DNA from 2 places in the Weissella sp. ESL1139 genome. Region 2 is predicted to be linked to the other one. Evidence: a T-box and tRNA genes for the amino acid it is inferred to sense, from the RefSeq annotation. Region 2 holds a T-box; the other holds one or more tRNA genes.
What was found. The T-box of region 2 lies ahead of ACSYSF_RS06525 (phenylalanine--tRNA ligase subunit alpha). A T-box ahead of a tRNA ligase gene usually reads a tRNA of that ligase, here a tRNA-Phe.
Positions count from the first base shown of each region.

Region 1 (11,951 bases), 580 kb from region 2:
TTGGTCAACGACATTACTTATTATGATCGGGCCGATAATATTACTGCTCGTGAAAATTTTGATTGGCGTGGTTTTAAGTCGTCAGTCGATTATTTCCATCCTGATGGTCAATTAGCCGTACAACAATTTTTGAATTTAGCTGGGGAACCAGTTATTGAAATTACACATATGAAGATCAATGGACAATTGATGCCGACTATGTATAAATTGAAAAATTATTTAGGTCATGATTACCGGTTTAATTCACAAGATCAGCTTTTTTTGTTTTTCCTAAATGAGATTACGCGCCAACAAGACGATGTTACTCTGATTTCAGATCGACGGGGATTGGATCAAGCAGTGGCTGCTGTGCAAGGTACAACTAAAAAGTATGCCTACTTGCATGACATTCATACTGGGGATATTAAGCATCCGGTACGTGGTAAATTATATCCAGCTTATACAAATGTGTTAGAAAATTATGGGCAAGCATTTACCGCAATTCTTGTACCAACAACAGCGCAGCAAAAGGATTTAATGGCACGTTATCCGGACCTTAGGATTAAGGTTGCACCAGACATGGCATTACCATCAGCTGTTTTTGAGCAACCTCACGTATCATTGGAAGAACGGTACCGTCATCAAATGATTTATGTTGGTCGGTTGTCATCTGAAAAAAGACCTGATCAAGCTTTACGTGTGCTAGCGAAAGTGATTAAAAAAATACCTGATGCAACCTTGGTACTATATGGTTATGCAGCTTCGCAAGCAATCATGGACGAGTTGCAGTCTTTGGCAACCAAATTAAAGATTAATGATCATATTACATTTGGTGGTTATGTCACAGGGCAGTCACTTAAGCAAGCCTATGAGCAAGCACAAGTTATTTTACAACCCTCATTGGCTGAAGGATTGGGCATGAATCTTGTTGAAGCTATGAGCTATGGTGTGCCGGCAGTTAGTTACGATGTGCCATATGGTGCCCATGCTTTGATTGACGATGGTGTTAATGGTTATATTGTGCCTGATAGTTCTAGTAACGCGATGGCGCAACAGATTATTAAATTAATGTCACAGGATGACTTATGGACTAAGATGTCTGCGGCAGCCTATGAGAAAGCTAAAATGTTTGCTGACGAAGACATGCAAGCAATTTGGCAACAAGTTTTAAAATAGCATGGCAAACAAAAAGGACAAATTGACGCGACACTGTCAATTTGTCCTTTATTGTATAAGGTAGTGGCGGGAATCGAACCCGTGATGACGGTTTTGCAGACCGTTGCCTTACCACTTGGCGACACTACCATAATTACTACCACGATTACATATTATAGGGGAAATTTGGAAAACTTGCAATTGTCTAAACATGTGTAATTGATAATTAAATTATTTTTTAATAAAATGATATTTAAAAAGATGCATTTATAAGTTTTATAAAAAAATATGTTAATTTATATATTAATATCAAATATTAGTCGTGTAAGGGGTTGCCAAGTGAGCAAAATATCTGTATAATAATTTCTGTTGTTGAGATTACAACAATAATAAAAATGGACGTTTAGCTCAGCTGGGAGAGCACCTGCCTTACAAGCAGGGGGTCACAGGTTCGAGCCCTGTAACGTCCATTGGTCGCATGGTCTAGTTGGTTATGACGTTCGCCTGTCACGCGAAAGATCACGGGTTCGAATCCCGTTGTGACCGTTTATAATGGCGCGGTAGCTCAGTTGGTAGAGCATACGATTGAAGCTCGTAGTGTCGACGGTTCGATTCCGCCCCGCGCCATTTCATAATACATTGTATTGTGAAAATAACCATCTTGTAATAGGGGTATAGTTTAATGGTAGAACAACGGTCTCCAAAACCGTCGGTGGGGGTTCGACTCCCTCTACCCCTGTTTTATGATGATGGCGGTAGTGGTGAAGTGGTTAACACACCGGTTTGTGGTTCCGGCACGCGTGGGTTCGATCCCCACCTACCGCCCTTAAAGTTAGCAATAACTTTTTTATTTTTATATTGATAATAATTGGATATGCCGTTGTGGCGGAATTGGCAGACGCGCTGGACTCAAAATCCAGTTCCCGCAAGGGAGTATGGGTTCGACCCCCATCGACGGCATTGGGTAACCATTGTTAGTAAAGTTCGTATTTAATTATTATTATGCCGTTGTGGCGGAATTGGCAGACGCGCTGGACTCAAAATCCAGTTCTCGCAAGGGAGTATGGGTTCGACCCCCATCGACGGCATTCCTATAAGTCTTGAAATCCTTTATTTAGGGTTTTGAGGCTTTTTCTTTTATGTTAAAAATAAGGATTGAGACACCGTGATCTCAATCCTTAATTTTTTATATATTCCTTTGTAAAGGCAACCACGCAAAAATCTTCTTAAGTTCCCTTTCCCAGAAAACCCATTCGTGACTACCAGGGGATACTTGATAGGTTTCGTTGAGCTGTTGTTCACTCATAAAGTTAGTAAATTCATCATTGGCAACTTTAAGGAAATCATCTTCACCAATCGCACGATACCAATGAATGGCAGCTAAATCTTGATAATCAGCATTTTTAGCGAGCTCTTCAAGATAGTGCTCGGGTAATGCATTACCAAAGACACTTTTAATATCAGGCATAATTGGAATCACGTCATGCAAATCGATGACCGGTGATAGGGCCGCAACGTAGCTAAACCAATCTGGATGACTAAACCCTAGTTTTAAGGCACCAAAACCACCCATGGAATTACCAACAACGAAGTTATCTTCACGTCGACTGCTCAAAGGGAACATGTGGCGCATTTCTGGGATTAATTCTTCGGTTAAATATGTCCAATAAGGTAAACCATATGCTTCATCCATATAAAAACTACGATTGACATTGGGCATGATAATCGCAACTTGGTAATCTAATGCCAAATTTTCGACTGTTGTGCGCGCTGACCAACACGTACCACTTTCACCAAGACCATGTAATAACCAAAGCGTTGCTAATGGTTCTTTTGGTAATGTGTCCGGCAAAATAACCTCAATGTTCATATGTGTTTGCAGAGTATTTGAAAAACGTGTGATTCGTAAATGTGCCATAATTTCCCCCTAATTTAATTGGTTGCTACGTCGTTTTGTGAATAGTAAACAGTTGCTTTAATATTTTGGGGATGATTCCCAAAATCACTCCCGAATAAAGTTAAACCACCATACGTGTCATTATCGATTGGCAGTACGGCCATTTTTAACGTTAAGCGACGCGTGTGACCTAAATCAAGGTCGCTAATTTTAACGTTAGAAATGCTGACACTATCGATTGATGTATCTAGTTCCCCAATGCGAATGTGATTTAGTAAACCATATTGACTGAATTTCTTAGGCCACCAATCGGGTGTATAACGCCCATGAACGTCAGAATAATTTCCTGGTAATTCACTGGCACCAATAAAGGTATCATTTAGCCAAAAGCCAATTTTTGAACGCCAGTTATTGTTGGATAACGGAAATTCACTCGACATTTCAATATCAAATTCCAATAATTCAATTTGACCATTTTCAGGTATTTCATTAGGAATAATATATTCAATACTACCTTCAGTAAACCAAAGTAGTTGTGCTTCTAATCGATGCATACTAAAAAAGACGTTGCTATCATCCATTGGTGTGATTAATTGCGTATTGGTCGCCAACCCACAAGATGGGGCCACGTTATCAATAGCAAAATAATTTCCAATCGGAATATCATAAGTTTTCTTATAGTATTCCGGAAAGATTTTCTGTGGAAAGTTAATTGAAATTTTATCAATATTTATTTTGGGAACATTTTGACGATTGTCAGTTCCTTTTTGAAAACAAATAATATTTGCTTGTTCTAAAATATGCAAATTTTTAGAAACTGCTGCCTTACTAATGTTCATACGTTGTGCTAACTGGGTAGCGGTTATTTTTTCGTGTGAAATAATCTCAATCATTTCTAAACGGACCGGTGAATCTAGTGCCTGATAAATAGGCAAATAGTCCATACTAATATCAATATCCATAGAGCCCCCTCTTTGACATAATAGTTAACCATTTTGTTAACTATCATACGAATTATTTTCAGAGGTGTCAACAATGTTCCCATTATAATTAATAACGACCATATACCGCCATGTCAATGTTGACAGCGCTTACATTGCGGGATGATAATACACATGTTAAGAAGTTAAGGTTAACGTTAATTATTTCATTATGTGCCTAGTTTAAGAGGGGAAAGTTATGAAAAAGTCACATTTTTGGGGAGCAATTGCATCATCAATTGCACTATCATTTGGCTTAACTGGTTGGTTTAGTACCCCAGTTCATGCCGATGACACCAAAGAAATTGTTTTTTGGAATCCGTTTACTGGACCGGATGGTACTAGTATGCAGAAGCTTGTTAATCAATATAACAAGACGAACCCAGAATACAAAGTTAAGAATGTATCACTTACTGAAGCTGATATGTATTCAAAGATTCCAACAATTGTTAATTCTAAGAAAGGAATTCCAGATTTACAGATTGTCCATGTTGAGCGTATTAAGGACTATGTCAATAATGGCTTGTTAGATAATTACAATCCTTATTTGGGTAAGTTCTCTGACATCAACAAAGATAATTATGTTCCAGAAGCTTGGGAAAATGGTGATTATAGAGGTAAGCGCTACGGGATACCACTAGATATTCACACGACGTTTATGTATTACAACAAAGAGTTGGTGAAGAAGTATGCACCACACGCTTTGGATGACAATATCGTCACATTTGATGAGATTAAAGCAGCTGGTGAGAAATCACAAAAAGATGGTATCGCCAGTTTGGGATTAACTTGGTGGAAACCATTATTTCTATCAATGTACGGTCAATTAGGTGGTGAATTAACCAAGAATGGTAAGGATCCTGATTTAAATAATAAAACTTCACGTGAAGTGATTAAGACATATAAAAAGTTACATGATGAAAAAGTTACCACGCAAGACGGTGATGACCCAATGCAATTATTCTTAACAGGTAAAGAAATTTTCCATCCCGAAGGAATTTGGATGAATAACCAAATTAAAGAAGGTGACATTGATTACGGTGTAACAAACTCACCTCAGTTATCATCTGATCCAGATAAGATGGTTAACTGGTCATCAAGTCACCAGTTCGTTTTGTTGAAGCAGCCTAAGCGTGATAAAGCAAAAACAGAAGGAACATTGGCCTTTGTTAACTGGGTTCGCACTCACTCATTAAATTGGGCAAAGTCAGGGCAAAATCCTGCCGCATTGGCCATTACGAAAGATCCACGTTACTTGAAGATGCAACAGTCATTCTTATTGACAGATAAAGTTGAACAAAAGTCACTTAAGATTTTCAACTATCGTTATAACGGATACTTAGCTGACTACTTGGACCGCTACACTTACGATGCGGTATTTGGTAAGACAAGTATTTCACAGTATCTAAATAAGATGCAAAACACGGTGCAAGATGAAGTTGACGCACAGATGGATTAGTAAAAACACTGTGTACAAAAAAGAGGGAGTTAAGTACTAATGGCAGAAGTTTCTTTAAAGCCAACTGAGCAAGTGACAGCAGGTAAAAAAAATAAGCGTAAGCTAACCAAAAGCCATCCTTTGATTTACCTATTGCCACATTTGGCAATTTTTACGATATTTTTCTTCATACCTTTAATTTTTGGTATCTATATTGCGTTTACAAAATGGGATTTAGTTCGGACACCGATATTTGTTGGTTGGGATAATTTTAAAACAATCCTGTTTTCGAATTCGATTTTCCATGATCAACTAACAAGTGGTTTATGGCACACAATTTTGTTCGTACTAATTTCAGTACCATTCTGTGTGTTGGTGCCTTTGTTATTAGCAGTTATGTTAAATACAAAACCTAAGTTTGCTAAGTTCTTCCAAGGACTATTCTATCTACCAAGTCTATTTTCAATCTCAGCGGTTGTTATTGTTTGGTCATTGATTTTCAATCCTAACTACGGTCCGTTAAACACACTATTTAACCTGGATCAGGTTTGGACAGGTACGCAACCATGGGCATGGATTACCATTGTTATTTTGACTGTTTGGTGGACGATTGGTGGAAACATGATTATCTATCAAGCTGCCTTAAATGGTATTCCACAAGATTACTATGAAGCAGCTGATATTGACGGTGCTTCAAATTGGCAGAAATTTATTCACATTACTTTACCAAGTATTCGTGGTCAATTGCTATTTACGATTGTGACAACAACGATTGCCCAGTTCAACATTTATGGACAACCATTAATGTTGACGAACGGTGGTCCTAATGGGTCAACAACAGTGCTAATGATGCACGTGTAACAAAATGCGTTCGGTTCAGGACAATCATTGGCTGGAATTTCTTCAGCAATGTCAGTTATCTTGGGTATCTGCATTACGATTGTGTCAATGGTTCAACTATTTTTGCTAAGAAATAAAGATTGATGTAGGAAGGTAAAAGATAATGAAAAATAAGAAGCAGGGCACAGCACAGTGGTTATCGTTTATCTTTTTGGTCCTATTGAGTATTATTTGGATCATGCCATTGTTATATGGTGTCATGTCATCATTCAAAAGCAATATTGAAATGCAGTCAGTTGGTTTTAAGTTCTTGCCAATTAATTGGATTATCTCAAACTATTCAGATTTGCTACAAAACACAGGGAACACACCAGTATTCCGCTGGTTCTTGAATTCAATTGTCATTGCGGGTGGTTCAACAATTCTCGTATTGGTTGTCACATCATTATCAGCCTTTGCGTTCTCTCGTTTAGATTTTAAGGGAAAGAATGTGCTATTCATTTTCTTATTAGCAACGATGATGTTCCCACCAGTTATGAATATTATTCCACTATACAAAATTATGACGTTCTTAGGTTGGGCTAACACGCCTTGGGCAATGATCTTCCCAGCTGCAACCGGAGCATTTAATATTTTCTTGGTTCGTCAGTTTATGGATAATATTCCAATTGCGTATGACGAAGCTGCGCGTATCGACGGTGCTAGTGATTGGCAGATCTTTAGAATTATTATTTTGCCACTAATTAAACCAGTGTTATTCGTGGTGGCATTGTTTACATTTACAGGTTCATGGAATGATTTCTTGTGGCCATCAATCGTCTTCTCAGACATTAACAAGATGCCAATTACACCTGGTTTGAAGCTACTACAAGGTATGTATGTTGCTGATATTCCAACGTTGATGGCAGGTGCGATTATCGCAATCATCCCAACCTTTATTTTGTACTTGTTTGCACAAAAGTACTTCTTGCAATCAATGTCTTTGTCAGTAGGTGTGAAGGGATAATTGTTTATGTTAGAAAAAAATTGGGACAAAAAGCTATTAATAACGTGTGCCATTTGGCAATTTATGGATGGTGTCTTAACAATCGGATTGGGAATGTTTGATGCTAGTACCTCAACGCATGAAACATTGCTACCGGTTAGTTCACTAAGCGGCTTAGTGGGTACGTTATTTATCTTAGCCGGCTTGATTAATTTGTTAATGGCGAAGTATTTTTTGAAAGAAAAAGAATTAAACAAATGGCTATTGCCAACTGTCATTATTGAAGTCGTTGTTGCTTACTTCTGCATTGACATCATTACAGTTGCTTTGTTGGTACCAACGGCAATCATCATTAGTTTAAAGAAGAAAAGACAAAAATTAGTTAATTCATAACATAGAAAGTAGGAAAAGTATGTATCGAACAGAGTATCCTGAACCACAATTTCAACGCGAAAACTGGACTAATTTAAATGGTCGTTGGGACTTTGATTTTGATGATAGTAATGAAGGTATTAAAGAACGCTGGTATCAACAAGAAGGATTGACCAAAGAAATTGAAGTGCCATTTGCTTATCAAACGCAATTGAGTGGTGTTAATGATCAAAGCGAACACAGTGTTGTTTGGTATCAACGTCATTTTCAATCAGACCAAACTGCTGATGAAGTCACCATTCTACATTTTGGTGCGGTAGACTTTGAAGCTGATGTTTGGATTGATGGTCAACATGTAGGTCATCATGCTGGTGGTCATACGAGTTTTGCTTTTGACATTACTGCCTTTGTGCAAGCTGGTGCTGACCATGTGATTACTGTCCGAGCAAATGATCCAGTACATGATGAAGAGTTGACCCGTGGTAAGCAAAATTGGACGGGTGAAAGTGCAGGTATTTGGTATACTAACACGACTGGTATTTGGCAAACGGTTTGGTTGGAAAAGAAGCCACAAACGAATTTGGCTAGTGTTCAATTTGTGACTGATATCGATAAAGGTATCGTCGAAATTGCTGGTAAAATCGATAATTTTGTCCCAGATACAGCTGTTACCGCAACTATTAAATTCGGGGATGAGAAGTTAACCAAGCTAACCATTTATCCAGAAGATAGTTCATTTGAGTGGCATGTTAATGTTTTGGGTAATCACATTTTCCGAAGGGGTTACCACAATGAAGGTTGGCTTTGGACACCAGAGCATCCAAACTTGTTTACCATTGATTTTGAGACGACGGCACCGGATGCTAAGACTGATAAAGTAAGTTCATACTTTGGTATGCGTAAAATTCATACATCAAACGGTATGATTTACTTAAACAATCGGCCATATTATCAAAAGCTGGTTTTGAATCAAGGTTACTGGCCTGAAAGTCTCTTAACAGCACCAACCGACGAAGCTTTCCAAAAGGATATTGCTTTAGCTAAGGAAATGGGCTTCAATGGTGCCCGGATTCATCAAAAGGTTGAAGATCCAAGATATCTATATTGGGCTGATAAGATGGGCTTCATCTGTTGGGGTGAGTGTGCCGCAGCACCGGTCTTTACGAAAAAAGCTGAAACAACGTTGTACAAAGAATGGTTGGAAATCATTGAACGTGATTACAATCACCCATCAATTGTTACTTGGGTACCAATTAATGAAAGCTGGGGTGTCCCACAAGTTCACATTGACCGTCAACAACAACACTTTACACAAGCTTTGTATCATTTGATTCATTCATTAGATACAACTCGCTTAGTACAGTCTAATGATGGTTGGGCACAAACTGAAACTGATATTTGTGCGGTGCACAATTACGCACATGGTGCTAAGGATGATCAAGATACTTACGAGTATTATGAAGAAACTTTGCATTCATGGGAGAGCATTATCCGCAACCCACCTGTATGGGATATCTTCGCAGATGGATTTAAGTATCAAGGACAACCAATCTTGTTGACTGAATTCGGTGGTATTGGTTACAACAAGCAAGATGCCGATAAAGGTTGGGGTTACACAGGTGCTAAGAGCGATGATGAGTTTATTAGTGAGTACCAACGCATCATCAAGGCAGTTAGTCAGTCACATAGTTTAAACGGGATTGTTTATACGCAATTAACTGATACGGAACAAGAAGTAAACGGTTTGTTGACAGTTGATCGTCAGCCAAAGGTTGATCCAGCTGCCATCAAAGAAGCTAATGAATTCTTCATCAGAGCCTTTGTTGACTCACCACAAAAAGATGTTGAAATTGCAGATATTTTAGATGATAGCATGGACTAACAGTTCAGCATTAAAAATGATAAAAGGAACAAGGTGATTTTCTAATGGTTGAAATTGCATTAGATCATATTTACAAGAAGTATGATAACGCGTCAGATTATTCAGTAACGGATTTTAATTTGCATATTAAAGATCAAGAATTTATCGTCTTTGTTGGCCCATCAGGATGTGGTAAGTCAACAACGTTACGAATGATTGCTGGTTTGGAAGATATTTCAAAGGGTGAATTGAAGATTGACAACCAAGTGGTTAATGATGAATCACCAAAGGATCGTGACATTGCCATGGTTTTCCAAAACTACGCCTTATATCCACACATGTCAGTTTACGACAATATGGCTTTTGGTTTGAAACTACGTAAGTATGACAGGTCTGAAATTGATAAGCGTGTTCAAAATGCGGCTGAGATTCTTGGCTTAACTGAATACCTAAAGCGTAAGCCTTCAGCTTTGTCAGGTGGTCAACGTCAACGTGTTGCTTTGGGACGCTCAATTGTCCGTGATGCACCTATTTTCTTGATGGATGAGCCTCTATCAAATTTGGATGCGAAGTTACGTATCTCAATGCGTGCCGAGATTGCTAAGTTACACCAACGTCTAAAGACGACGACAATTTATGTGACTCACGACCAAACTGAAGCCATGACAATGGCGGATCGTATTGTTGTTATGAAGGATGGTGAAGTGCAACAAATCGGTACGCCACAAGAAGTTTATGACAATCCAGCAAATGTCTTTGTCGGTAGTTTTATTGGTGCACCAGCAATGAACTTCTTCCATGTTACTTTGCAAGATAACATGATTAATGAAAATGAAGGAAACTTCTCATTAGAAGTACCTGCAGGTTGCTTGAAGCAACTTAATGAACAAGGTTATCAAGGTAAAGAACTGGTCTTCGGTATTCGTCCTGAGAATTTGCATACAGAAAACACATTCTTAGAGACTTTCCCTAATGCGGTTGTCCCAGCAAAGGTCGTGGTATCTGAGCTATTAGGGGCTGAAACGCAACTATATAGTAAAATTGGTAACACTGAAGTTGTCGCTAAGGTCGACGCCCGTGACTTCAAGAGTACTGGTGAAGAATTTAATGTTGGCTTTGATTTGAATCGCGCTCATTTCTTTGACCCAGAAACTGAAGTATCAGTTTATTAATTATAATAAAGCGAGCATGCTAGCATGCTCGCTTTTTATATGTCATTAATAAAATTATATATTTGCGTTATAATTAATAATGGAAGTTAATTTTATGTTTTAAATACTATTTGGGGGAAATTAACATGACAATTAAGAATGTAACAATCGCTGGTGGTGGTGTTTTAGGTAGTCAAATTGCCTTTCAAACGGCTTTTTCTGGCTTTAATGTCACATTGTATGATATCAATGACGATGCAATTGCTCATGCTAAGGAGTTATTAGCAAGTTACGTACCTTTGTACCAATCATTCTATGATGATGGTGATAAAGCAACGACGGTTATTGAGGGGATGTCATTTGAGACTGATTTAGCTAAAGCGGTCGCTGATGCCGATTTGGTTATTGAGGCCATTCCAGAGAGCGTTAAAATTAAGGCTGATTACTACACTGAATTGTCACGTGTTGCACCAGCAAAGACCATTTTCGCTACTAATTCATCAACTTTCTTACCTTCACAGTTTGTTCAGTATGTTGATCGACCAGAAAAGTTCTTGGCAATCCACTTTGCTAACCAAATTTGGCAAAATAACAATGCTGAAATTATGGGACATAAAGACACTGCTGATGAGTATCTAGATGAGTTAGTTGCATTTGCAAAGGATATCCGCATGGTGCCATTCCGTTTGTATAAGGAACAACCAGGCTATATCTTGAATTCATTGCTAGTACCTTTGTTGGATGCTGCTCAAAAGCTATGGGTAAATGGTGTGGCAGATCCAGAAACCATTGATAAGTCATGGATGATTGCAACGGGTGCACCACAAGGCCCATTCGCAATTCTTGACGTGGTTGGTTTGAATACACCTTATAATTTGTCATTGGCTAAGGCAGATGATGATGAAGAACAAGCTCGTATTGCTAAGGCATTGAAGGAAATGATTGATGCTGGTAAGACTGGTGCATCAGCTGGTGAAGGATTCTACACCTATCCAAACCCAGCATTTGCTGAACCTGACTTTTTGAAGTAATTTTTAGTGAAACAATAGATTGATATAATACCCGAAGTTGAAGTAAATCTTTAACTTCGGGATTTTTTAATGACCAAACATTTTAAAACAAAATACTTTTTTAGTTTAAATAGTACAAAATCTAGCTTTTTGGATAATGATATTAAATTGTAAAATGTCATTTGTCTAAATTAAATCTTTTATTTTTTGTCAAATTTGAAGAAGTATTATGTTAAAACAATCAAGTAAAAAAATACAGTATAAATCAGGAAAACAGTTGGTT
Region 1 covers NZ_CP196375.1:28,161-40,111, forward strand. Annotated here, with positions in the region: gene ACSYSF_RS00150 (glycosyltransferase) at 1-1,155, shown strand, start outside; tRNA gene ACSYSF_RS00155 (tRNA-Cys) at 1,214-1,284, opposite strand; tRNA gene ACSYSF_RS00160 (tRNA-Val) at 1,532-1,604, shown strand; tRNA gene ACSYSF_RS00165 (tRNA-Asp) at 1,607-1,680, shown strand; tRNA gene ACSYSF_RS00170 (tRNA-Phe) at 1,689-1,761, shown strand; tRNA gene ACSYSF_RS00175 (tRNA-Trp) at 1,803-1,873, shown strand; tRNA gene ACSYSF_RS00180 (tRNA-His) at 1,887-1,959, shown strand; tRNA gene ACSYSF_RS00185 (tRNA-Leu) at 2,011-2,094, shown strand; tRNA gene ACSYSF_RS00190 (tRNA-Leu) at 2,139-2,222, shown strand; gene ACSYSF_RS00195 (alpha/beta hydrolase) at 2,321-3,052, opposite strand; gene ACSYSF_RS00200 (ArsR/SmtB family transcription factor) at 3,067-3,993, opposite strand; gene ACSYSF_RS00205 (extracellular solute-binding protein) at 4,211-5,470, shown strand; partial or broken gene ACSYSF_RS00210 (carbohydrate ABC transporter permease) at 5,510-6,433, shown strand; gene ACSYSF_RS00215 (carbohydrate ABC transporter permease) at 6,453-7,295, shown strand; gene ACSYSF_RS00220 (hypothetical protein) at 7,302-7,667, shown strand; gene ACSYSF_RS00225 (glycoside hydrolase family 2 protein) at 7,687-9,528, shown strand; gene ACSYSF_RS00230 (ABC transporter ATP-binding protein) at 9,573-10,679, shown strand; gene ACSYSF_RS00235 (3-hydroxyacyl-CoA dehydrogenase) at 10,805-11,689, shown strand; gene ACSYSF_RS00240 (GH25 family lysozyme) at 11,898-11,951, shown strand, end outside.
Region 1: it has a tRNA-Phe gene. The T-box ahead of ACSYSF_RS06525 (phenylalanine--tRNA ligase subunit alpha) is inferred to sense a tRNA for this amino acid. The anticodon was not compared.

Region 2 (11,951 bases):
AATTAAATGGCCAAACGTTGCCAGCAGTACCTAGTCACCGGCATACAATTATCTTACCGATGCCAGCTTATGCTAAAGGTCAGAAACAAGAGATAACATTCATTCTTAAGAAAAAGGACGTCTGGTTGCAAAATGTTTCCTTGTATCAGAGTAACCGTGAGATAGTTGATCAGCAAGCTAAGCAATTGCAGAAGCATCCATATAAGATTACAAAGCAGTCGCCTACAAAGATTACTGGACGTATCACCATCCCCAATAAAAACGATATGATGATGACAACGATTCCAAATTCAAGTGGCTGGCAAGTAACTGTCGATGGTCATACCGTTAAGCCTAAAACAATTGGTAAATTCTTTATCGGCGTCCCATTAACTACTGGTTCACACGAAGTAACCTTTAAATTTAAAACGCCATTTTTCAAAATTGGCGCCATTATTTCGTTAGTTATGATACTATTAGTTATTGGTATTAAATGGTTTGTACCCCAGCAAAAGTAACCTGCTCCGTGTTAAAAGTTTTTCAAATAACTTTACACCTGTAACATAGCGTGGTAATGTAAATCTTGAAACTTTGGGGGAGAACCATTAATCAAAGAAATCATTATATTTACAGGAGAACATAGTCATGGCTGAAGAAAAAACATTTCCGATGACTCTCGAGGGAAAAGCCAAAATCGAAGAGGAATTAAATACATTAATTACAGAAACTCGTTCTGAAATTACAGGACGTATCCAATTAGCTCGTAGCTTTGGTGACCTATCAGAAAATTCTGAATATGCATCAGCAAAAGATGAACAAGCTTTTGTTGAAGGTCGTATCAAAACACTACAAAACATGCTAGACAATGCTGAAATCATTGATTCTTCAGAAATTGCTACGGATGAAGTGTCTGTTGGTAAGAAAGTAACCTTTAAAGAGCTTCCTGATGAAGAGCCCGAATCATACAGCATCGTTGGTGCGGTTGAAGCCAACCCAACCGAAGGTAAAATTTCAAATGAATCACCAATTGCTGCTGCCTTAATTAGCCACAAGGTCGGTGATAAAGTCTCTGTTTCACTACCAAATGGTTTTGATATGGACGTTGAAATTCTTTCAGTTGAAGTTGCGGAATAAATAAGCAAAAACAACCATGGACAAAATCCATGGTTGTTTTTTTGTGTAATCATTTAGGCTTGGGCAATCACTTGTAATACTTCTTTACCATACTTATCAGCCTTTGCTTGTCCAATACCTGAAATGTTGAGTAATTCAGCCATTGTCGTTGGGCGTTCACGTGCTAAAGCAACTAACGTCCGATCATTAAAGATAATAAACGAAGGTATTGACGTCTTCTTTGATAATTCTAAACGCCATGCTCGTAATTGTTTAAATACTACCTGTTCAGAATCATTTAAATCATCCTGCGTTAACGGCGTATCCGCACTAACCCGTTCATCCAAGCTCGCTTGGGTATGGCGCTGCATCACTTTAATTTCACCACGTAACACCTGTAAACCGGTCTTTGATACCGTCAAGCCATGATATTCACCAGTAATTTGTAAATAACCAGATGCCAACAAGAAATCAATCATTGCTGTAATTCGCACACGTGGCACACCCTGCATTAACCCAAATGTTGGCAACTGATCAAAATGAGCCCACTTAAATTTATCAGGGACACGACCACGCAAAGTTTCTGCCGTAACCATTTTACCGAAGGCATCTTTATTTTGTCGTGAATTACGCATACGGACAACATGGCTCAGCACTTTCTGAGCATCGGTTGTAACATCGGATACCTGGCGAGTATCCAAACAGTTCGTACAATGGCCACATGGCAAGGTTTCCTCACCAAAATAACGGGTAATATACTGTTGTAAACACACAGTCGTTGCCCCATAATTGGCCATTTCTTGTAACTTTTGCTTTTGTAAGCGTTGATAGTCAGTCGTTTGATTATCACTGTTTTCAATAAAGAAACGTTGGGTCTGCAAATCGGCAGCTGAATATAACAAAATCGCTTCTGAAGGCAAACCATCACGGCCGGCACGTCCAATTTCTTGATAATAAGCTTCTATCGATCCAGGAATACTGTAATGCAACACAAACCGAACGTTTGATTTATTAATCCCCATCCCAAAAGCATTCGTCGCCACAACGACATTTGCGCGATCAAACAAAAAGTCATCCTGCGCTTGTGAACGTTCTTCATCTGTCAAACCAGCATGATAACCAACCGCTGAAATACCACGACTAATCAAGTAATCAGTCACACTGGTTACCAATTTACGTGTTGGTACATAAATAATTCCAGCATCATCAATATGTTTTTTCACATAACGATAGACAAAAGTATCTTTATCTTTTTTCTTCAAACCTGTTTCTAGCCGAATCGTTAAATTATCACGAACAACACTAGTACGCACAGTATGTTGAATGGCTAACCGGTTTTCTAAGTCTGTTTGCACCCGCTTAGTTGCCGTTGCCGTCAAAGCCATCAAACGAGGAGCTGACATCAGGTTATTAATCAAATCAACTGCTTCCAAATAGCTAGGTCGAAAATCATGGCCCCATTGCGATAACACATGCACTTCGTCAATCACAACTAATGAAACATGCAAACGATTCAACAAGGCATACGTACCTTCACTCTTTAAACGTTCTGGTGCCAAATATAATAATTTAGCTTGTTCATTTAGTAAATGATTCATGGCATAACGATATTCTTCCTCATCCTGGGTAGAATTTAAAGTTACTGCATCAATCCCATTAGCAACTAATTCATCAACCTGGTTTTTCATCAAAGAAATGAGCGGTGATATGACGACAGTTATGCCAGGCAACATCAGTGCTGGGATTTGATAAGTCAAAGACTTACCACCACCCGTGGGCATAATACCAAGTGTCCGTTCACCAGCTAATACAGCATCAATAATTTCAGCTTGACCTTCACGAAAATCATCATAGCCAAATACCTGCTGTAGCGTTTCTAATGCTGATTGCATAATTCCTCCCTATTCATTTACGTTTCAATGAAAAAAGCCACATGTTATCGCATAACATATGACTATTTATCCTAATTATTGTCAGAACTTCCTACGGCATCATTGGTATCTTGTACGTCACCAGTCTTACCTAAGTGTTCATCATAATCAGCTGAATAATAAACCTTACCAGTCTTCAAGTTTGCAACGAAGTATAGGTAACCCTTTTCACGATCAGTTGGATGCAAAACAGCGTCGATTGCTTCCAATGATGGATTATTAAATGGTCCAGGACCAAAGCCAGAATAACGATATAAGTTATATGGATTCTTACTTTGCACATCCTTATTAGACAAATTAGTTTTCTTTGTCTTCAAAGCATACTTTGTGGCTACATCAGATTGTAATGGCATATCTTTATCAACACGGTTTAAGAAGACCCCAGCAATCGTTTGACGACTGGTTTGATCAACACCTTCACGCTCAACAAGTGATGCAACTGTCAATACTTCATGCATACTTAAGCCAGAATTCTTAACATCTTTAAAGCGTGGCTTCAATTGCACATATGACTGAGCTACCATTTGGTTAACTAGTTCACGCGCATTGTTAGCATCTTTCCAGTTATAAGTAGCTGGATACAAGTAACCTTCAAGACGATAACGAATATCTTTCGCTTCCTTGCTTGAAGCTTCTGAATCTAACAAACCTGGGTAGGCTTTCTTTAAACGATTGAAAAAGGCTTTGTCATTGACTGCCTTCAAGAAATCATCCCTCGTAAATTTGGTCTTATTGTTGACGTCATTTGCAATGTCATCAATGGTCTCCCCTTCACGTACTGTAATCGTTTCTTGATTATTCAGTGGTGATGAAGCACCCCCATTTTGTAATGTTTTAACAATTTCAGCTACTGTATCGGCTGGTGAAAATAGATAATAACCTGACTTCAAATTTTTAACATCTTTGTCTTGCACATAATGTTTGAAAGCTCTCTTTGAACGAATTATTTTTGCTTTATCTAATTTATCAGCAATTTCATCAGTATCAGCGTTGTCTTTGATTTTAACTTGCTTGCTCTGCTTATCTTGTGTATTTAGTGCTGAATAATCGCGCTTGTCTTGATAGCTAATCGTAAAACTAACGCCACCAGCAACAATAACTAATAAAATGATAATAATCACTATGATTCGGATAAGACCGCGACGGCTACGCTTTTTACGTCCAGCGTGATTACCATTATTCATAACAATTTCTCCTAAATATAATCTCTTAATCAATAACGCAAATAGTCGCTATTACTCCTAGTATATCAGTAATAGCGACTATTTAGAAAGTGTTTAAATATATCTTAACGAATTTCAGCACCAAATTGTTCAGCTAGTGCACCAGCAATGTGATCCACTTTTTGACTTGTTTCATCATCAAGCATTGTTTCTTCAGCATTAACAAATGTCAAACCAAAGGCAATTGACTTCATATCACTTGGTACGTTCTCACCAGTATAGACATCGAAAATAACGACATCATGTAAGGTCTTACCACCAGCCTGCTTAATAGCAGCTTCAATACGTGAAGCAGCAACATCACGGTTAACTAGAATAGCCAAATCTCGTGAAACAGCTGGGTAACGTGAAATTGCCTCGTAGTTACCTTCATTCTTTGGCAAAGCAATAATAGCTGATAAGTCTAGCTCAAAGGCAAATGTGTCATTAATGCGGTATTCCTTAGCTGTTAGGGGATGAATTTGACCCACAAAACCAATTAAATTATTACCAACATAGATATCTGCAGTACGTCCTGGATGCATATCTTCACGGGTTGTATTAGCAACAAACGTTACTTCATCAGTGAAACCATAGTTTGTTAGTAATTGTTCAACAATCCCCTTCATGGCATAGAAATCAGCCGGTTGTGCTTTTTCTGCCCAAGTACGCGCCGTAATATTACCAGTCATAACACCAGCTAAATGTTCAATTTCATCTGGGCGCTTAGTTGCATCCCCATCCGAAACAAAGACACGGCCTTGCTCATACAAGGCAACATCCATTTGCTTGCGGGCCTTATTATAAGCAACATCATCTAACAAACCAGTCAATAAGCTCATTCGGGTTTGTTGACGGTCCTGTGACATTGGATAATCTAATTGAATTGGTTCACCATCAGATAATGCAAAACGGTTAGCCTTTTGTGGCGTTGTCAAAACGTATGAAATCGCTTGGTTCAGACCAAGGCCTTCCAAGGCATGACGACTTGCACGAATTAACTTTTGTGCCTTCGTTAACTTACCAGGTGTTGTCTCACCGGTTGGTAAGGTTGCTGGTAAATTATCATAACCGTATAAACGGGCAATTTCTTCAATTAGGTCGGCAGCAATTGAGATGTCCCAACGACGTGCTGGTACCGTTACTGTGAAAGTGCCATCGTTTTCTTCATAAGGGAAGAACAAACGATTGAAAATAGCAGCAATTTCAGCACTAGTAATTTCAGTTCCCAATACATGGTTAACATAATCAACACCAACACTAACGCGAGGTGCTTCATAAGCAAAGTCTTGCGCAATCACTTGACCTGCTGTAACTTGACCACCAGCCAACTCAGCAACTAATGCGGCAGCATGATCCAATGCAGTAAATGTATCCTCTACATTAACCCCACGTTCAAAACGCATTGATGCTTCTGAATGCAAGTTTTGGTCACGTGCGGTGTGACGAATTGACTTAGGCTCAAAAATTGCCCCTTCCAAAACAATATCAGTTGTTTTGGCAGTCACTTCAGTTGACTCACCACCCATAACACCGGCAAACATCAACGCTTCATCACCAGAAGCAATGACAATATCGTCAGCACTGGCTTCACGATCAACACCATCAAGTGTCTTAAGTTGTTCACCATCTGCGGCGCGACGAACATGTACTTCAGGTGCAGGCAAAGCATTCAAATCAAATGCATGCATTGGTTGACCATACATTAGCAACATATAGTTTGTAATATCAACAACATTTGAAATTGGCCGAATACCCATGGTCCACAAACGACGTTGTAACCATAATGGTGAATCTTTAACCGTCACATTTTTAACAACACGTACCCCATATTTAGGTGCTAAATCAGCTGGTGCCGTAGCACTAATCAAATCACTCGTTTTTTCATCGCTTTCATGCAAATCAAACGTTGGCAACTTGGGTTTTTCAGAAAGGATTGCGGCAACTTCCCAAGCTGTTCCATTCATTGAAAAGAAATCAGCACGATTTGGCGTAATACCTGTTTCTAAAACATCATCATCAAGCCCTAAGACCTTTAGTGCATCCTCACCAGGTGTTAATTCAGCAGCATCAATATCATTAAATACCCAGATACCATCTTCAAAATCCTTTGGTGCAACTTTGTCATCAAACCCAAGTTCTTGAAGCGCAGCTAACATACCATTTGATACCTCACCACGTAACTTACCTTTACGGATTTTTTTGTTATCACCAATCACTGAACCATGCTTAGCCAAAACAACCATTTGACCTTCAGCAACATTTGGAGCACCTGTAACAACTTGAATTGGCTCATCTTCGCCGGCATCAAGTTGAGTAATCACCATATGATCTGAATCTGGATGTGGGACAACAGACAATACTTTGGCAATCACAACCTTCTTCATATTGCCTTTTGGTTGATACAATCCTTCAACCTCAACAGCTGTACGCGAAACCTTTTCTGCTAATTGCGCTGCTGGCAATTCAATTGGCATATAATCGCGTAACCAATTTACTGAAACCTTCATTTTGTCTTATCCTTTCTGATCAAATTGTGTTAAGAAACGTACATCATTCAAATAGAAATTACGAATATCTTCAACACCGTACTTAAGCATTGCAAAACGATCAGGACCTAAGCCAAAGGCAAAACCGCCATAGACGTCAGGATCAACCCCTGAATTACGTAATACATTAGGATGTACCATACCGGCTCCCAACACTTCAATCCATTCAATATCTTCAGGGTTCATATCAGGCGTTACCGCATTCCATGAAATATCAACCTCAACAGAAGGTTCCGTAAATGGGAAATATGATGGACGCAAACGAATATCGTGCGCTTCACCAAACAAATTATGCGCCACAGCCAACAAAGTTCCCTTTAAATCAGCCATCGTAATATGCTTATCAATAACCAAGCCCTCCATTTGGTGGAATTGGTGTGAATGAGTTGAATCATCGGTATCACGACGATATACACGACCTGGTGAAACCATCTTTAATGGTCCTTTTGTAAAGTCATGATTTTCCATCGTACGAGCTTGTACAGGTGATGTTTGCGTACGCATCAAAATTTCAGGTGTGATGTAGAACGTATCTTGCATGTCACGCGCTGGATGATCCTTAGGCAAGTTCATGCGTTCAAAGTTATATTGATCCTCTTCAACTTCTGGACCTTCGATAACTTGATAGCCCATGCCCACAAATTGATCTTCTAGATTTTCAATAATTTGTTGCAACACATGTGGTTGACCTTGCTTAACGGCACGGCCAGGTAATGTCACATCAATTGTTTCAGCTTCTAATTGTGCGTCCAATGCCATCGTTTCTAGATGGCTTTGACGTTCTGAAATTGCTGTATTTAAAGTATCACGAACATCATTAGCTAAAGCACCAACAACTGGTCGTTCTTCAGGGGTCAAGTTCTTCATACCACGTAACACTTCTGTTAGTGGTCCCTTTTTACCCAACCAATGTACACGAACCTGGTTAAGTGCCTTAACATCCGCTGAATCATTAATTTGTGTTAATGCTTCATCACGCAATGTTGTGAGCTCATCTTGTAAACTCATGTTTCTTCTCCTTATACTCATATAACTATTACAAATAAAAAAGTCCCTTCGATAAATAATTTATCGAAGGGACGCTAATTAACGTGGTACCACCCAAATTTAGTAGTCATCATTGACTACCCTCGGATATCTATTAACGGTGATAAACCGCATCAATGTTTAATTGATGAACTCCTGACTGAAATTCTATGTTTCTAAAGGCAGCCTTTCACCAACCACTGCTCGCTATGCTTTACAAAACACATACTAGGTCATTCATTGTTTCTTGTACCATTGTACAAAGTTTATTTTTAATTTTCAAGCGACGATTAACAATTCGTTTGCCACTTATCTGACCACTCATGAATAGCTGTCATCATGTCACGCATTGATTCACCACGTGGGGTCAATGCGTACTCAATCAATGCAGAATCATCGTATGTACGTCGCTCCACAATATCAGCTTCTTCTAATTCTTTCAATCGTTCAACTAACACACGATCTGAACACTTTGAAACTGATTGCGCTAGGTCTTTAAAACGGCGTGGGCCATTAACTAACAAAGTTTCAATAATCATGCCATTCCACTTACGTCCCAAAATATCAAAAGTTGCGACAAACTTGTCACACAATTTATTTTCAGACATATCACCAGCGATATTTTCAGTTACTGCTGTCATATGTTATTCTCCTTCACATAATTTCTTGTCATGCATTATTTTATGCTTTACTAACAAAAAATGCACACAACATGTTTTAAACGTTTAAGTCCATTATACTGTTATCCACCCCACAACGAAAGTAAAATTTGACACAAGGTGTATACTGATTTAGGAAAATTTAAGAAAGTTAGGTACAACATTACGTCAAAACAAGACTCCGGTAGCATTTTTAATGCAACTTTTATTCAATTATTCATTATTCAAATTCTTAGTATGATGACTTTTTATAGTCTCTTTGTCATCATCGGTCCATACGCGGTCAAAACTTATCATGTCAGCACAACCATGGCTGGTCTAATTACTGGTATGACCATCATTGGTACAATGGTTGCCCGTTTTAGTGCTGGTATCATGACCGCTAAATTTAGTGCTAAAAAACTAACCATTATTAGTATGGTGATTTTGGTTCCTATCTTACTTGCTTATCAATACCAAGGCGGCATTGTGTTTTTACTACTCATTCGCTTTATTCAAGGGCTCGCGGTTGGTCTCACTGGTACGGTAACAAACACAGCCGTTGTCAATGTTATCCCAACTGCCCGACGCGCTGAAGGTATTGCTTACTTCTCCCTAGCCACGATTTTAGGAACTGCTTTTGGTCCTTTCTTTGCGCTATTAATTGAGCAACATGCTTCCTACAGTGTGCTATTCTGGATTGAGTTTATTATCGGTATCATTGCCTTAATCGCAGCTTTGCTAATTGATGCTGATAAAGTTGTGATTAAAGCAACGCCTACAACTAAAAAGTTCAGTTTGCAAACCTTGATTGAACCAAAGGTGCTTGGTATTTCACTAACACTTGGTTTTGTTACTTTCGGTTATGCAGCTATTCAATCTGAGCTTGATTTTTATGCCAGTGATTTAAACTTAACCACTTTCGCATCATATTTCTTTTTGGTTTACGCCTTTGCAATCTTAATTTCACGACCAGTTGTTGGTCGCTTAATGGATAGCAAAAACGAAAACTACGTTGTTTATCCAGCATTAATCATTCTGACCATTGGTTTGATCATTTTAGCTAAAATGTCAAACGGTTGGATGATGCTCTTAGCCGCTATCTTCATTGGCTTTGGTTTTGGAAACTTCCAGTCAGCTATCCAATCAACAACCACCCAAATGGTACCGGCTGATCGTTTAACCCAAACAACAGCGACTTATTTTATTTGCTATGAATTTTCATTAGGTTTCGGTCCTTCAATTATTGGTTATGTCCAACCAATGCTCGGCTATCAAAACTTATTTATTGTCATGGCACTTATTGCCTTAATCGGTATCGTACTTTACTACTTTATTCATGGTCGTAAAGTTAAGGCCTAAACGTCCCCTTTAATTAATACGAAAATAAATACCAGGATTTATTGTGTGTATACAATAAGTCCTGGTATTTTAATTTATTATTTAAAGTTCAGCTAACTTAGAAATCAAGATAGCTCCAATGACAACCATGATCGATCCAACCAAGATATATGCCATTTGACGCTTTGTTTTCTTTTCTTTCAAAATGAAGATAGCCCCAAAGGTTCCAACGATAATTCCTGTTTGTGATAAGGTCGTTGCCGTTGCTTGTCCAACATCAGGATTACCAGTTGAGATAAACATGAAGACATTTCCAAGAGCCCAAACCAAACCAGTAATAACTTGACGCCAAGTACCAGCCTTGAACATGTCACCAGTTTCCTTAAAGAAGAAGATGACAATTAGAATTGCTCCTAAAATTTGACCCAATGATTGAGGAGCCACGATAGCTGTCATGTAATCCAAACCATTATTTTGGTTGTGAATTGCATCGGAAATATACCCCCACTTATTAAGCAAGTTTGGAATTACGAAGTAAGCCATGAAACCAAGCGTTGAAACAAGGACAGCCGTAATACCACCCTTGAAATCACGTTCTGGATTCAAGTCAGCGGGTGCATTTTTATCACGTACGGTTGTAAATAAGGCACCAACTGTAACCAACGCGATTGACAAAATTCCAAAGAACCACATCCGACCAGTATGCCATTCACCAAGAACAGCTGCGGCCATCAATGCATTACCAACGATTTGACCAGAAGTTGAAAGTGGGTTACCTATTGATACTCCCAATTTCTTAAAACCAATCAATTGACCAACTTGACCAACGGCCCAAACTAGTCCTGAAATAAATCCAACTAACCAAATTCTAGGGTTAAACGCATAATCTGCACCAGCACTTGGAATAACAAATGCAAATAAGGTACCAAATCCTAAAATAAGGGCACCAATAGTCATTCCCATAATACCTTGAGCAGCTGTACCACCAGCTTTGGTCGTTACAATACCAACTGACCCCCAGGCTAGAGCAGGAACTAAGGCGATTAAAATCGACATTTTTCTTTCCTCCACATCAAAAAATATAAAATAACATCATAGAAGAGAATACATCATTGTAATCGATTACACAAGCATTATTACGACGTATACATTTTTGAACTTTAAAGCATTTATTAATCACTCACGTTACACGTTTTTTCATACTCAATTATTACAATCGAATGAGAGCATTAAAAATTCAGCACCAACAAAAAAGCCAGGACAAATCATCCTGGCTTTTGTTTCATTCATTTAGTTTGTATGAAATAATCGTTTCATACGAGCTGAAGCTGGTGAGAAAAATTCAGCAACTGCCAAATAGTCGTCAACCAAATCAACTAATAGACTTTCACGATAATGTGGTAATTCACTTGTTGCTCCCCACATATGCTTTAAAATAATGTCCTTCTCCATTGGTGATAAATGGGTAATTTTTTCAGCATTTCTTAAAGCAACACGTGGATGAATAAAGGCATGTGAACCAAGTTCAAACTTGGTTTCACGCCAATCATAGAAAAACAAATCGTGCAAAACACCCGCACGGGCCACAGCTGTCGCATTAAGGCCAAAACGTAGTGCTAGCTTATAACTAACATATGACACTGTAATACAATGCGTCAACCGGTCCGAATGATGGTGTTGTGTGTAGTTAGCCATCTCTTGAACTTGTGGATGTGATAACAAATCTTTTACAATATCTTTGTAAACTTTATCTTTTTCCCAATCTAATACCATAGCGTCTCCCCCTTGCACAAGTATAGATTACCTAATCAAACTTTAACGAGCCTTTAATGCAAACATTGCTACCCCTGCGGCAACAGCTACATTCAAAGATTCTGCTTGACCCGTAATCGGAATATATAAGTTTTTTGTTGTCATTTCAGCCAAAGCTGGTTGCATGCCCTGTCCTTCGTTACCCATAATTAAAGCAAACTGGGTTTGAGCTGGAATCGTAAAGACATCCGCTGCTTCTGGATCTAACTGCGTACCATAAACATTCATACCATTTTGTGTAAATGATGCTGTCCAATCCATTAAATCACCAGTTGTGGTAATCAAATGAAACTGTGAGCCTTGCATAGCACGTAGCGCCTTTGGTGAGTATGGATCAACTGACCCTTGACCAAAGACGAC
Region 2 covers NZ_CP196375.1:1,319,398-1,331,348, forward strand. Annotated here, with positions in the region: gene ACSYSF_RS06500 (YfhO family protein) at 1-497, shown strand, start outside; gene greA (transcription elongation factor GreA) at 625-1,113, shown strand; gene recQ (DNA helicase RecQ) at 1,167-2,984, opposite strand; gene mltG (endolytic transglycosylase MltG) at 3,056-4,207, opposite strand; gene pheT (phenylalanine--tRNA ligase subunit beta) at 4,312-6,735, opposite strand; gene ACSYSF_RS06525 (phenylalanine--tRNA ligase subunit alpha) at 6,742-7,782, opposite strand; T-box leader at 7,847-8,050, opposite strand; gene ACSYSF_RS06530 (winged helix-turn-helix transcriptional regulator) at 8,091-8,441, opposite strand; gene ACSYSF_RS06535 (MFS transporter) at 8,682-9,800, shown strand; gene ACSYSF_RS06540 (GRP family sugar transporter) at 9,882-10,835, opposite strand; gene ACSYSF_RS06545 (HD domain-containing protein) at 11,070-11,552, opposite strand; gene ACSYSF_RS06550 (TrmH family RNA methyltransferase) at 11,595-11,951, opposite strand, start outside.